Regions from separate parts of the Photobacterium ganghwense genome, predicted to be linked through region 3. Evidence: predicted binding sites of a transcription regulator. Region 3 holds the regulator's gene; each other region holds the start of a gene.

Region 1 (4,280 bases), 1.3 Mb from region 3:
GCCACAGGGTCAGCTGGTTTGCGGTAAATGGAGTCTGCGGCTCAGAGGGCGTATCCGCCGCACGAGGCTGCAGACGTAACTGGTTCAGGGACAGGCGCCACGGTTCCTCGATGTCGTAGACCACCTGCTCAGCCTCCAGCTGATACGGGCTGACGGTATTGAACAGCCGAACCGTCATCGGGGTGGCAAAGCGGGTATGCATCATGGTCAGGAAGACCGTCGAGCCCAGCAGGATGAGGACGAGCAAAGTAGCAACGAGTTTCCCGATGAGGCGCATGTGGGCTCCTGAGGCAGTTAAAGAGTGGGCAGGTTAATATTAGGGCGCAAATTGCCCTGTGCTGCAAGTATGGCAGCCGGAAATGGCGAGCGGGCAACGAAAAAGCCCCTCGTGTGAGGGGCTTGGCATTGGTTGTGGCGCGTTGCGGATTAGTCCAGCTGAGGACCTGCAGCAACCAGCGTCGAACCTTCGGCAGTATCCGTGTACTTCTCGAAGTTATTGATGAAGCGCTCTGCCAGATCTTTGGCTTTGCTTTCCCACTGCAGTGGATCCACATAGGTGTCACGTGGGTCCAGAATGCTTGGGTCAACGCCAGGCAGAGACGTCGGTACTTCCAGGTTGAAGATCGGCACGTGCTTCGTTTCGGCATGCTCGATAGAGCCGTCCAGAATTGCGTCAATAATGCCGCGGGTATCCTGAATTGAGATACGTTTGCCAGTGCCGTTCCAGCCGGTGTTGACCAAGTAGGCTTCAGCGCCTGCCGCTTCCATACGTTTAACCAGTACTTCGGCGTATTGTGTTGGGTGTAGCGTCAGGAACGCGTTACCGAAACATGCTGAGAAGGTTGGCGTCGGCTCAGTGATGCCGCGCTCAGTACCGGCCAGTTTCGCAGTGAAGCCTGACAGGAAGTGGTATTTGGTTTGCTCTGGCGTCAGTTTAGACACCGGAGGCAGCACACCGAATGCGTCAGCAGACAGGAAGATCACTTTGTTAGCGTGACCGCCTTTAGAGACCGGCTTAACGATGTTTTCAATGTGGTAGATAGGGTAAGACACACGGGTATTTTCGGTCTTCGAGTTGTCGTCGAAGTCGATAGAGCCGTCGCTGCGTACCGTTACGTTTTCTAGCAGTGCATCGCGACGGATCGCGTTGTAGATGTCTGGTTCTGCTTCTTTCGACAGGTTGATGGTTTTCGCGTAGCAACCGCCTTCGAAGTTGAATACACCGTTGTCATCCCAGCCGTGCTCGTCATCACCGATCAGGGCACGTTTCGGATCGGTAGACAGGGTTGTTTTACCGGTACCGGACAGGCCGAAGAACACCGCTACGTCACCGTCTTTACCCAAGTTCGCGGAACAGTGCATTGAGGCAATGCCTTTCAGCGGCAGGAAGTAGTTCATCATTGCGAACATACCTTTCTTCATTTCGCCGCCGTACCAGGTACCGCCAATCAGCTGCATTTTCTCGGTCAGGTTGAACACGGTGAAGTTTTCAGAGTTCAGACCTTGCTCCTGCCACTTATCGTTGGTGCATTTGGCACCGTTCATGACCACGAAATCAGGCTCGAAGTTTTCCAGCTCTTCTTCACTTGGACGGATGAACATGTTTTTCACAAAGTGTGCCTGCCAGGCCACTTCAGTGATCACACGAATGCACAGGCGGGTGTCCGGGTTCGCACCACAGTAACCATCAACCACAAACAGGCGCTTGCCAGATAGTTGATTCGTTACCAGGTGTTTCAGATCCTGCCAGACTTCCTGAGAGATCGCTTTGTTGTCGTTGGCGCCCTGGTCAGCCCACCATAGGGTATCTTTGGTGGTGTCATCTTGGACGATGAACTTATCTTTTGGTGAACGACCTGTAAAAATACCGGTATCAACGGCGACGGCACCCAGCTCAGTAACGATACCTTTTTCGTATCCCTCCAGGCCCGGCTTGGTCTCTTCTTCAAATAGCAGTTCATAACTTGGGTTACGAACCACCTCTGTAACATTGCTGATACCGTATTGAGATAGGTCGATATTTTTTGCAACCTTTTTATCGACGTTCATGACGGTCATAGGTGCTCCTTGGGTAAGATGTTGTTTAACTGTTGACCATGCTAGCAACCCTAAAGGGGTAATTCAGGGAGGTTTATCAAAAATTAACCATTTAAAAGTTAGGGTTAAGTAAAATAGTTAGAGTAATTGTAGGCCTTTATTTTATCCTGATGTAAAACGTTTGCGCTAGGCCTAAAAATTAATATTTTCCTTGAAAAAAGCGTAATTTAGCGCGTTATTGACTTACGAGCTGGCGGGGAAAAGTGTGCTTCAGGTAGAAAAAAAGCCGGATGTCATCCGGCTTTTGTAAGAATGTTTCAGGCTTAATAAGAGGGGATAATTAATGAACCTGCTTACTGGTGTCGTTCGCGGCGTGTTCGAACAGGGCAGCAACATCAATGCTGTCAAAGTCATACGTTGTGCCACAGTAGTCACAGTGCAGGGAAACTTTCCCCTCTTCTGCCACGATGCGATCGATTTCGCTGCGCTCGATAGAAACGATAGCTGATGCGCTGCGCTCACGGGAGCAGCCACAATGGAAGCTCACGTCCTGCGGTTCGAACAGCTTCACTTCTTCCTGGTGGTACAGGCGGTACAGCACATCCTGCGCGTCCAGGCCGAACAGCTCTTCGTCTTTGACGGTCTCTGTCAGCTGCTCCAGGTGCTCAAAGTCCCCTTCATGGCCTTTACCGTCCGGCAGGATCTGCAGCAGCATACCGGCCGCTTTCGCTTCACCGTTCAGTTCGCCGGAGCGCAGCCAGATACGGGTTTGCAGCTGTTCGGAGTTTGCGAAGTACCCTTCCAGACAGGTTGCCAGTGAGTCGCCTTCCAGGCCAACGACGCCTTGGTAGCGCTCGCCTTTTGTTGGGGTAATAGTGATCACCAGGTGACCTTTACCCATCAGGTCGTGGATGTTGCCGCTTTCCGGTACATTACCTTCCCAACGTGCAACGCCACGCAGTTTCTGGTCGTGGTCGCCGTTGATCACTGCCAGTTTTACCGGGCCGTCACCTTGCAGTTGCACCGTGATCGAGCCTTCAAACTTCAGGGTCGCGGTCAGCAGGCTGGTGGTCACCAGCAGTTCGCCCAGCAGGGTTTTCACCGGTGCCGGGTATTCCTTGCTGGAAATGATTTGCTGATAAGTTTCGCTCAGCTGAACCAGTTCACCACGTACGGACACACCGTCAAACAGGTAACGGTATAGACTGTCTTTTGTCATTAGCTTGTTTTCTCCAGCAGAAGGTCAATCGCCAACATTTGCATCACTTTCGCCATCGTAACGAAACTATCGGCCGTTATGATGACCTAATGCCATTAATTGGAATTACTTTTAAACTTAATTATATCGCGTCGCTGTTTTTTATCCGGACGCTTGTCCGGACTCGGGCTGCCAAAGGCATGGAGCTTGCGCATCTGAGTGTGTTCTTCACGCTTCTTGATGCTGTCGGCTGTCTCCCGATACAGGGTTTGTGCTTCTGGCGCACCGCGGCGTGTATCCGATAGCTGCTCAACAATGACGGTTTTTTCCTCATTGCCCTGACGCAACCGGATTTCGGCACCGACTTCGACCAGCTTGCTGGGCTTGGAGCGTTGTCCGTTGTATTGCACTTTGCCGCCGTCAACCATGTTGCGGGCAAGTGAACGGGTTTTGTAAAAGCGTGCCGCCCATAACCATTTATCCAGACGGACCTGTAGGTTGTCAGAATTGGACTGATGTTGGCCCACTGTCTGCTCCTTACCCCAAAGGGCGCTAAAAGTACCACAATGCCGACACGGCGTCAGCAGGCGTTGAGAGTAAATAGATGGTGATAAGGTACTCAGATTTCAACGATAATCTGGGGAATAAATGACACTTAATGGCTAGTGTATTGATAGTAGATATAAATTTTCCGTGATCTCTTTTGGTATTATGTGATCATTTTAGTATTTAACGGTGCCGTTTTTAGCTTCTAACGGTATCCTGTGTAGTCCGGCCCGGTAACTGGCCTTTACTTTATTTCCGCAGGACGATGGACGTTTCATGGTAGCAGCAAATTGGATGGGGACATTGCAGTCTAAACGCTGGTTCTCCGTAACATCACTGACCCGTTTCCTGACCTGGTTTTTGGTCGTGATTCTGGCCTGGGTGCTGGGTCGCCTGATCTGGGCCGCTGTGCAGCCGGCACCGCAGCCTGTGCGCTGGCAAGCGACGCCCGTCTCCCCCGCGTCGCCGGGACAAGAAAAAGGCAATGTTTCCGATGTGC
Region 2 (4,280 bases), 1.2 Mb from region 3:
GGGCTGACGGACGGCCTGAAAGTACATTTTCTGGCGCTGACTATCCTGACCCTGTGCCATGGTTGGCGAATTGCCTGTCTGATAGGTGTGGCTCCTTTGCTGTTACTGGCCGGGTTCGGGTTGCTGCCACTGGCGGACATCGGGTTGTACGGCCTGACCGGAGTGACTTTGCCGGTGCTGGTCAGTTATGGTCTGTTTGCCCTGACTTACCGGTATCTGGCCCATCATCTGTTTGTCTATATCTTTGTCGGCGCGTTCATCAATGCGGCTCTGACTATGATTGCCCATATGGTGCTGACCAGTGGCTGGATTGCCCTCAGCAGTATCTTCAGCTGGTCATACATAGTGGAGAATTATCTGGTTCTGATGCCGTTGCTGTTGTTCCCTGAAGCCCTGATTAACGGGATGGCAATTACACTGCTGGTGGTTTACCGGCCGGAATGGGTGCGAACTTTCCATGACAGTGATTACCTGGATCGCCGCTGACTGAGCGTGCGTCGCCAGCGCAGCTACGGTCAATGGAAAGTACTCTACAAGTCTCACACCAGTGTTTGCGGGTGTGAGACTTGATCCTGGATAGAGGTTAAGGGAATGCGGCTAGGAATACCGCGTTTTTACCTCTGCCTCTATCACTATCTATGGCAGTCGCACTGCAGGCGAGTGAGACGGTTCAGCTCAGGCCGATGATATGGCCGTTTTCATCAATATCCAGTGCCATGTAGGCAGGCTTTTCCGGCAGCCCCGGCATGGTCATGACATTCCCGCACAAGGCATACACGAAGCCAGCTCCGGCGCACAGTTTCAGCTCTCGCACCGGGAGGACAAAATGACTGGGCGCACCTTTCAGGCTTGGATCGTGACTGATCGACAGCGGCGTTTTTGCCATGCACACCGCCAGGTTATCGTGCCCCTGAGCCTTAAAGGCGGCGAGCTGGTTTTGCGCCAGTGGCGACAGCTCAATGCCGCTGGCACCGTAACCGACTTCTGCCACAGCCATGAGCTTCTCTTCCAGCGGCTGGCCGAGGTGGTACAACGGGCGAAATTGCGCTGGATGCGCACATGCCCGAATCACGGCATCCGCCAGTTCAGCGGCACCGTCACCGCCTTTGCCAAAGGCTTCGCTCACTGCAACCTCGACATGGGTTGAAAACGAAGTGTTTGCGACCATGGCTTTGAGCTGCTCCAGTTCGGAGTCGGTATCCTGCGGGAAGCGGTTAATTGCCACAACTACCGGCACGCCGTACTTGGCGGCGTTATTGATGTGCCATTGCAGGTTGGCAAAACCGGCGGTTAACGCATTTTCATCCGGTGCGAAAATGGCGTCCGGCAGTGCTTGCCCCGGGCGCAGATCGTACAGGCCAGAGTTAGCTTTCAGGCCGCGCAATGTGGCAACCACGACCGCACAATCGGGACCACGACCGGCTTGCTGTGCTTTGATATTGCAGGCTTTCTCAAACCCCATATCAGAGCCGAAGCCCCCTTCAGTAACGGTAAACTCGGTCAGCTTGAGAGCAATGCGGTCGGCCAGAATGGAGGAGTTGCCGTGGGCAATGTTGGCAAATGGCCCGGCATGGATCAGCGTCGGGACACCTTCAAGAGTCTGCATCAGGGTCGGCTCAATGGCTTCGCATAATGTCACCGCCATGGCACCGGCCACCTGCAGATCATCCGCGGTGATGGGCTGACCGTCAATGTCATATGCCAACACGATCCGGCCAATACGCTGGCGCATGTCCGCCAGATCGCGGGACAGAGCCAGAATGGCCATCAGCTCAGAAGCGGCTGAAATATCAAAGCCGTCTTCGCGCTCAATGCCGTTAATGGTTTTTCCCGGTTCATTCTTGCCCACAGTGACCATGCGCAGGGCGCGATCGTTATGATCCATGACCCGCTTCCAGACTATGCGCTGGACGTCGATGCGCAGGGCGCGCAGGCTGGTTTTCTCGGTAAACCCGTCATAGCCATGACGGCTTTCATGGTACAGGCGGGCATCCAGCGCCGCCGCGGCCAGATTGTGCGCGGCGGTAACTGCGTGAATATCACCGGTCAGGTGCAGATTGAGTTTTTCCATCGGGGCAACTTGGCTGTAACCGCCCCCGGCGGCTCCGCCTTTGACTCCAAACACCGGCCCCATGGATGGCTGACGAATACAGGCCATCACTTTTTTGTGCCGTTTGGCCAGTCCTTGCGCCAGTCCGATGGTGGTGACAGTTTTGCCTTCTCCCAGCGGCGTGGGGGTGATTGCGGTGACCAGAACCAATTTCCCTTCCGGCTGATTTGCCAGTCGGTTGAGTACGGAGGGCTTCACCTTGGCTTTCAGGGTGCCTTGTGGAGTTAAGTCTTCCGGATGCAGTCCGGCACGTCGGGCCACATCATCGATAGGGGAAAGTGGGGTTTCGCGGCAGATCTCAATATCATTTTTCATGGTCAGCCATCACCTCGCTGGAAGTTGGGAATGTTGTCGATTCTATCATTTATAGAAAGGCAATCGTTTGCGTGCGGGTTATACCACAATAATATCATGCCTATGTATCTTTTTTACGGTGTAAGTGCGGTGATTTTGATGTGCGGCAAATTTCAGTACCTTGCCAAAACCAGGGCGACGGGGGAGGTTGGAAGGGAAATGGCAGCAAAGGCGACAAACAAAAAACAGGCCAGCTGAGAGCTGGCCTGTGAGTAAGAGATTGATACTCAGGCAGTTTCGACTTGTGCGGAGACTTCTTCGGAAGCGTCACTGTGATCCGTCACTGCACGAAGCTGACCGTATACCGGACGCAGCGCCTGGACAATTTCCTTACGGGTGATCAGGCCAACCAGCTGGTCGTCCTCTACAACCGGGTAGATATGCGGACGGCTGACATTCATGGTCCGTGCCCGCTCATTGAGTGACAGGCTGGTCAGTTGGGTCGCAATACCGCTGCTGGAAACCGGGTACAGGATATTTTTGTCGATACTCATGTATTCCGCGATTTCCAGAATGGAGTTGTCCGGGCTGACGGTCTGGATTTCATGGCGCATCAGATCCTGCACTTTGCTTTCCTGATCCGGCATGTAGTCATTGCACCACAGGTCAACCAGCGCATCATGCAGGGAGAAGAACCCCACCAGACGTTCGTCGCTGGTTAATACCGGTGCACCGGACAGGTCTTCACGCAGCAGTAAATCCAGCGCGGTAGCCACCGGCATTCCTGGTGCCAGAGTGAGAGGGGCAGGGTGCATGTGGTCTTTGACCAGTAAGTTATCGTTGAGCATATCAGAGTCCATTTGTAAGTTGTTGTGGGCTGAAAAATCCGGACGAATCAGAGTGGCGGAAGCCAGCGCCGGTTGCGGAGAGTGGTAAATCGCCCAGTAGCTGAGCCCGACCAGTACTCCTCCGCCGACGATATTCCCCAAGGTGACCGGGATAAGATTGGCAAAGATAAAGTTGTAAACAGTGAGATCGGCGTAGTGCTCGGGAGCAACGCCCAGGTTGGTCCAGAACGAAGCCGGTGCCAGCTGCTGAATGGTGATCCCAAGCGGAACCATGAACATATTGGCGACGCTGTGCTCAAACCCGGTGCTGACGAACATGGCTACCGGCAGAACCAGCATGGCCATTTTGGTCATCATGTTGTTGGAGCAGAATGTCATCCAGACTGCCAGGCATACCAGCAGGTTACATAGTACCCCCAGTGCGAATGCCTCCGCTGGCTGATGGTGCAACTTGTGCTGAGCGATATTCAGGGCATTGAGTCCCCATTGGCCGCCGTCGAGCTGATACAGGCTACCCATGGTGACCAGCAGCAGTAACAACATGGCACCGATGAAGTTGCCGAAGTACACCTTCCCCCAGGTACTCAGCATTTTGTGGGTGCTGATGTGACGGTTGGCGCGGGCGATAGAAGAAAGCACGGTACTGGTAAACAGCTCGCCGCCGCAGATAACCACCAGAATCAGGCCGAGGCTGAATGCCAGTCCGCCGAACAGACGGTTGATGCCCCAGTTAATTGCCTGGTTTCCGGTCGTGACCGTGATGTAAAACACGAAAGCCAATCCGATGAAGACACCAGCGGTTACCGCCAGAGCAACGGTGGTGTGCGTCGGCTTGGATGCTTTGCCGACGGCATAAGCCTCCGCTTGCTTCATCATCTCTTTCGGATTGAAGTTGGTGTTGTTGGATGAGGATGCTATTGCCATATTGCACCTCCTCCGTGGCGTCGTGGACGCACAGTGACTGCGTGATGCAGAGTTGATAACGTCACATTTCCTCCTGGTTGTGAATGTAGACTGCAGGCAGGATA
Region 3 (4,280 bases):
TCGGCCGCAACCGACAAAACTGGCCACCCCATCAGCTGGCTCAGCATCTCGGCATCCTGCCGCAGCACAGCAGTCTGACATTTGCCTTCACGGCTGAAGAAGTGGTGGCTCTGGGGGCTTTGCCTCTCAATATCTCGCAGGCCCGTACCCGAAAAATTGCCAGTGAAAAAATGGCGCAGGTAGACGTGACTGCCCTGTCTTCACGTCTGTACCCGACCTTATCCGGCGGAGAAAAACAGCGGGTTCATTTTGCCCGCGTGCTGACACAATTAAGTCAGGCGGGCGAACAGTGCGTTCTGATGCTTGATGAACCGACCTCAGCGTTAGATCTGGCGCATCAGCACAACACGTTACGCGTCGCCAGAGACATGGCTCGGGCCGGCGCGGCGGTCATCGTCGTCATCCATGATCTGAACCTTGCTGCTCAGTACGCTGACCGGTTAGTTATCATGAACAACGGCAAAATCCAGGCAGATGGTAGCCCGCAGCATGCGTTAAGCGAATCGCTCATTGAAACCGTATATGGCTGGCCGGTATGCATCAGCCACCACCCGGTCGACGGCTACCCTGTCGTGTTACCGGCAGGTGAAAACGCAAACCGAAAAAAGGCAGAAAACAGAGCCGCTATTACTATCAATCAAACCTCGTGAAGCAGAGTGATAACGCCGCTTCAAGTGAAAAGACCACGGTTTTATAAGAGCGGAAACATCGTTGATTGAGCGAAATTAGTACCGGTTGTCGCGCAGCAAGCACAACCGGTATTTTTATTCCATGCAAACTGATTTATTGCAGGATATTAAATTTGTTTCAAATCAAGTTATTACCGTAACAATAAATTGCAGCGCAGAGCCTTGTTACAAGCAAAATATTGATAACTGTCAATAAATATCCATGACTTTGGCCAGAAACATTGCACTATTGGCCACACTCAGTAAAATGTGATCGCAAGCGATTAAACAATGCAAATGATCCATGCAACGCGTTTTATTAGCGCGGGTACGATTTTTTGTTATCAGAGATGAAGCCGCCCGTTCGAGATGCGGCCTTTTGGCGTTTCTGGTAATTCCACCTAACAGAATAGTGAATGGCATCCCTGACATCGCAACTCATCACTGTCCTCTTAGGTAATGCATTCAATTTAAAGGTCTGCGGACCCATTCACTAGAAGAATAACTATGGCAACGATTAAAGATGTTGCACGTATGGCTGGTGTTTCAACCACCACCGTTTCACACGTGATCAACAAAACACGCTTCGTGGCTGAAGCAACACAGAAGAAAGTTCTCGCGGCGGTTGAAGAGCTGAACTACGCACCAAGTGCCGTAGCACGAAGCCTGAAGTGCAATACAACCCGTACCATCGGCATGCTGGTAACCAAATCGACCAACCCGTTTTTCGCTGAAGTTGTCCACGGCGTTGAAGAATATTGCTACGGTGAAGGCTATACGCTGATTCTGTGTAACACCGAAGGTAACCTGGAAAAGCAAAGAGATTACCTGCGTATGCTGGCCGAAAAACGTGTAGATGGCCTGCTGGTGATGTGTTCGGATCTTGACGAGCAACTATTGGAACTGCTGGAGCGCCAGAAAGATCTGCCGATGGTGATCATGGACTGGGGTCCGGAAAGCCCGCACACCGATAAAATTCAGGACAATGCTGAACTTGGCGGCTACGTGGCAACCAAATTCTTTATTGAGCACGGCCACAAGGAAATTGGCTGTCTGACTGGCCACGCAGAAAAAGCGGCCTGTCGCGAACGCCTGAAAGGTTTCCGCAAGGCAATGACAGAAGCCGGACTAGACATCAATGAAGACTGGATTCTGGAAGGTGACTTCGAATGTGAATCTGCGGTAAAAGCGGCCAACACATTTATGGCAATGGAAAAGCGTCCAACCGCGATTTTCTGCTTCAATGACATCATGGCGATGGGCATGATCAGTACATTTGAGCAAGCCGGTATCCGTGTACCTGACGATATGTCGATCATTGGCTACGATAACATCGACTTGGCACCGTATTTTTCACCGCCACTGACCACTATCCACCAGCCTAAACGCCGTTTGGGTAAGAGTGCGGTTGAGATTCTGATGGATCGCGTGAAGAACAAAGAACACGAGCATCAGGTTTTTGAAATGATACCAGAACTGGTCGTTCGCAAATCAGTGCGTAACCTGAACAGCTAATATGCATAACTTGATGACAAATGTATGACAAACCGGAGATTTTTATCTCCGGTTTTTTTGTACCACTTTTGACTTAAACAGTAATAAATTCACAACATTAGAAGTATATCACTATAAAAATTGTGAGATATTACTGGGAGCAATATCACACTTTAAAAGTTGGGAGCAAGTTCAAAATAATCTTCTGAGATATGCTTTAGGTGTCACGAACAAGGCAAACCTATCGAAAGGTAGGGACGCAAAGCTTCCGGCCTAAGAGTAGGCAGTTTTATTTTTAAAGCAGTCAACTTATGGTAGCGGGGTTGCCGATGGATATAGCAGATAACATCAGGAAATAATTTCACTTTTCCCTGACAGTTCGTTTTACAACTCTGCTATTCTTGAATCCTCGCTCGTTGTTAGGTGACCTAGTAACAATTCACCGAGAAGACGCATGGACAAACCAGTACTCAAAGATTCATTACGCCTTTTTAATAATTTCGATAACGTCAAATCACGCTCAATGTTTGGCGGCTTTGGCATATTTTCTGGCGAAACAATGTTTGCACTCGTGGTAAATGACAAACTGCATTTACGGGCGAATGCCGACAATGAAAAGGAATATAAATCCGCAGGAATGAAACCTTATGTATATAAGAAACGTGGCTTTCCTGTTGTAACCAAACATTATGCCATTCCTGAAGAGTGGTGGGACGATACTGATAAAATTCTGGCTCAGGCGAAATTGTCTTTATCTGCCGCTAAAGCAGATAAAGAAATAAAAAATAACACCTCTCCCAATCGAATCAAAGATTTACCCAATCTTCGCCTGGCGAATGAGAGGATGTTGAAAAAAGCCGGAATAACCACAGTGGATGAGCTGTATGAAGCCGGTGCCCTGAATGCGTATAAAGCGCTACAGAGCACTCATGAAGGCGAAGTAAGTATCGACTTACTGTGGGCTTTGGAAGGAGCAATCAGTGGCAAGCACTGGTCTGTTATCCCGAAAGAGCGGCGCTCAGAACTTCTTGCGAAATTAAGTTAATCGCAACCTGACACATATAAAAGAGATCTTCGGATCTCTTTTTTATTCCCAACATATTTTTGGCTCTGCAATGACAGAATAATGTCATTCCCTGTCAAACATTGAATTAACTCACAAAGCTGCTTATTAATTCGGCAACACACTTTTATTCAATGAGGGCAATTGTAGAATTAGCCGGATGTAAAACACCGGAGGTTATATGAACTATTCCCAACCTTTCCCAGGACAAAATGAACAGATGTTCAAGGATAAGTTTGGCAAATGGCCACGCCTGATGCGAGCGGTGGTTCTTATTAGCCTGCTTCCGCCTGTGGTTGTCTATTTATTGGTCAGCCAACAAGTGGCTTCACCGGTGGCTATGCATGATGTGTTACTGTCGATTACCGTGTTAAACGTCACTTTATTCGTCTGGGGACTACTCCTAAAAATCCGCGCTAGAAAGTATTGGTATCGTAATTACCATATTGGTAAAACCATGTTGTTGTCTGTCGCCCCGATTATCGCTTGTGGCTATATTCTGATCACCGATGCACCAAGCAGTCGCAATCAGGTGGCTAACCAGCCGCAATCCATTCCTGTACGAATTTCCATCGATCAATCCTGATTTCTACTATTTTGATTAGCGACTGAAATTTTTTACCTCTTTATCAGGTCTTTGTCTGATATTTACCGATAAAATGATCCATGATCTTTATATTGGACTCAGACAGTTACACGACACACCGACGATAAAGAGGTTCCTGTGCGTATTCCGGCTAAAAAGCGTTACTCCGTTCTGATCAGACCCCTGCTCTGGCTCCAACAGCGGCACTTCGGCAAAGTGCTGAATCCTGCTTTACTGTGGGGTAGACGTCCGCCTTTATTCTGGCTGGTCGCCGGCTTTTTTGGTTATCTGGATCGCCGTTCTTCTCCCCTCTCCCCTGTGATTCGCTCGCTGGTGTGTGTCCGGGTCTCCCAACTCAATGATTGTGCCTTCTGTGTCGATGCCAACGGCATGCGACTGGCAGAACGTTGCCAGTCTGTCGAGAAAATCAAAGCGCTGGCACATTGGCAACAAAGTGAACATTTCGATG

Evidence for each region. The regulator PurR, encoded in region 3, represses purine synthesis genes. The targets are predictions, from matches to a motif close to TNANGNAAACGTTTNCNTNA.
Region 1: a site for PurR is predicted at 2,207-2,226, ahead of pckA (phosphoenolpyruvate carboxykinase (ATP)). Genes of this name have one in related genera too.
Region 2: a site for PurR is predicted at 2,481-2,500, ahead of FH974_RS04005 (formate--tetrahydrofolate ligase). Genes of this name have one in related genera too.

Annotation. Positions count from the first base shown of each region.
Region 1 covers NZ_CP071325.1:3,367,199-3,371,478, reverse strand. Annotated here, with positions in the region: gene FH974_RS15285 (AsmA family protein) at 1-277, opposite strand, end outside; gene pckA (phosphoenolpyruvate carboxykinase (ATP)) at 427-2,058, opposite strand; gene hslO (Hsp33 family molecular chaperone HslO) at 2,378-3,256, opposite strand; gene hslR (ribosome-associated heat shock protein Hsp15) at 3,352-3,762, opposite strand; gene gspC (type II secretion system protein GspC) at 4,058-4,280, shown strand, end outside.
Region 2 covers NZ_CP071325.1:792,857-797,136, forward strand. Annotated here, with positions in the region: gene FH974_RS04000 (energy-coupling factor ABC transporter permease) at 1-486, shown strand, start outside; gene FH974_RS04005 (formate--tetrahydrofolate ligase) at 671-2,425, opposite strand; gene focA (formate transporter FocA) at 2,692-4,176, opposite strand.
Region 3 covers NZ_CP071325.1:2,018,491-2,022,770, forward strand. Annotated here, with positions in the region: gene FH974_RS09260 (heme ABC transporter ATP-binding protein) at 1-650, shown strand, start outside; gene purR (HTH-type transcriptional repressor PurR) at 1,176-2,183, shown strand; cyclic di-GMP riboswitch class I at 2,387-2,493, shown strand; gene FH974_RS09270 (TfoX/Sxy family DNA transformation protein) at 2,617-3,207, shown strand; gene FH974_RS09275 (hypothetical protein) at 3,407-3,811, shown strand; gene FH974_RS09280 (carboxymuconolactone decarboxylase family protein) at 3,950-4,280, shown strand, end outside.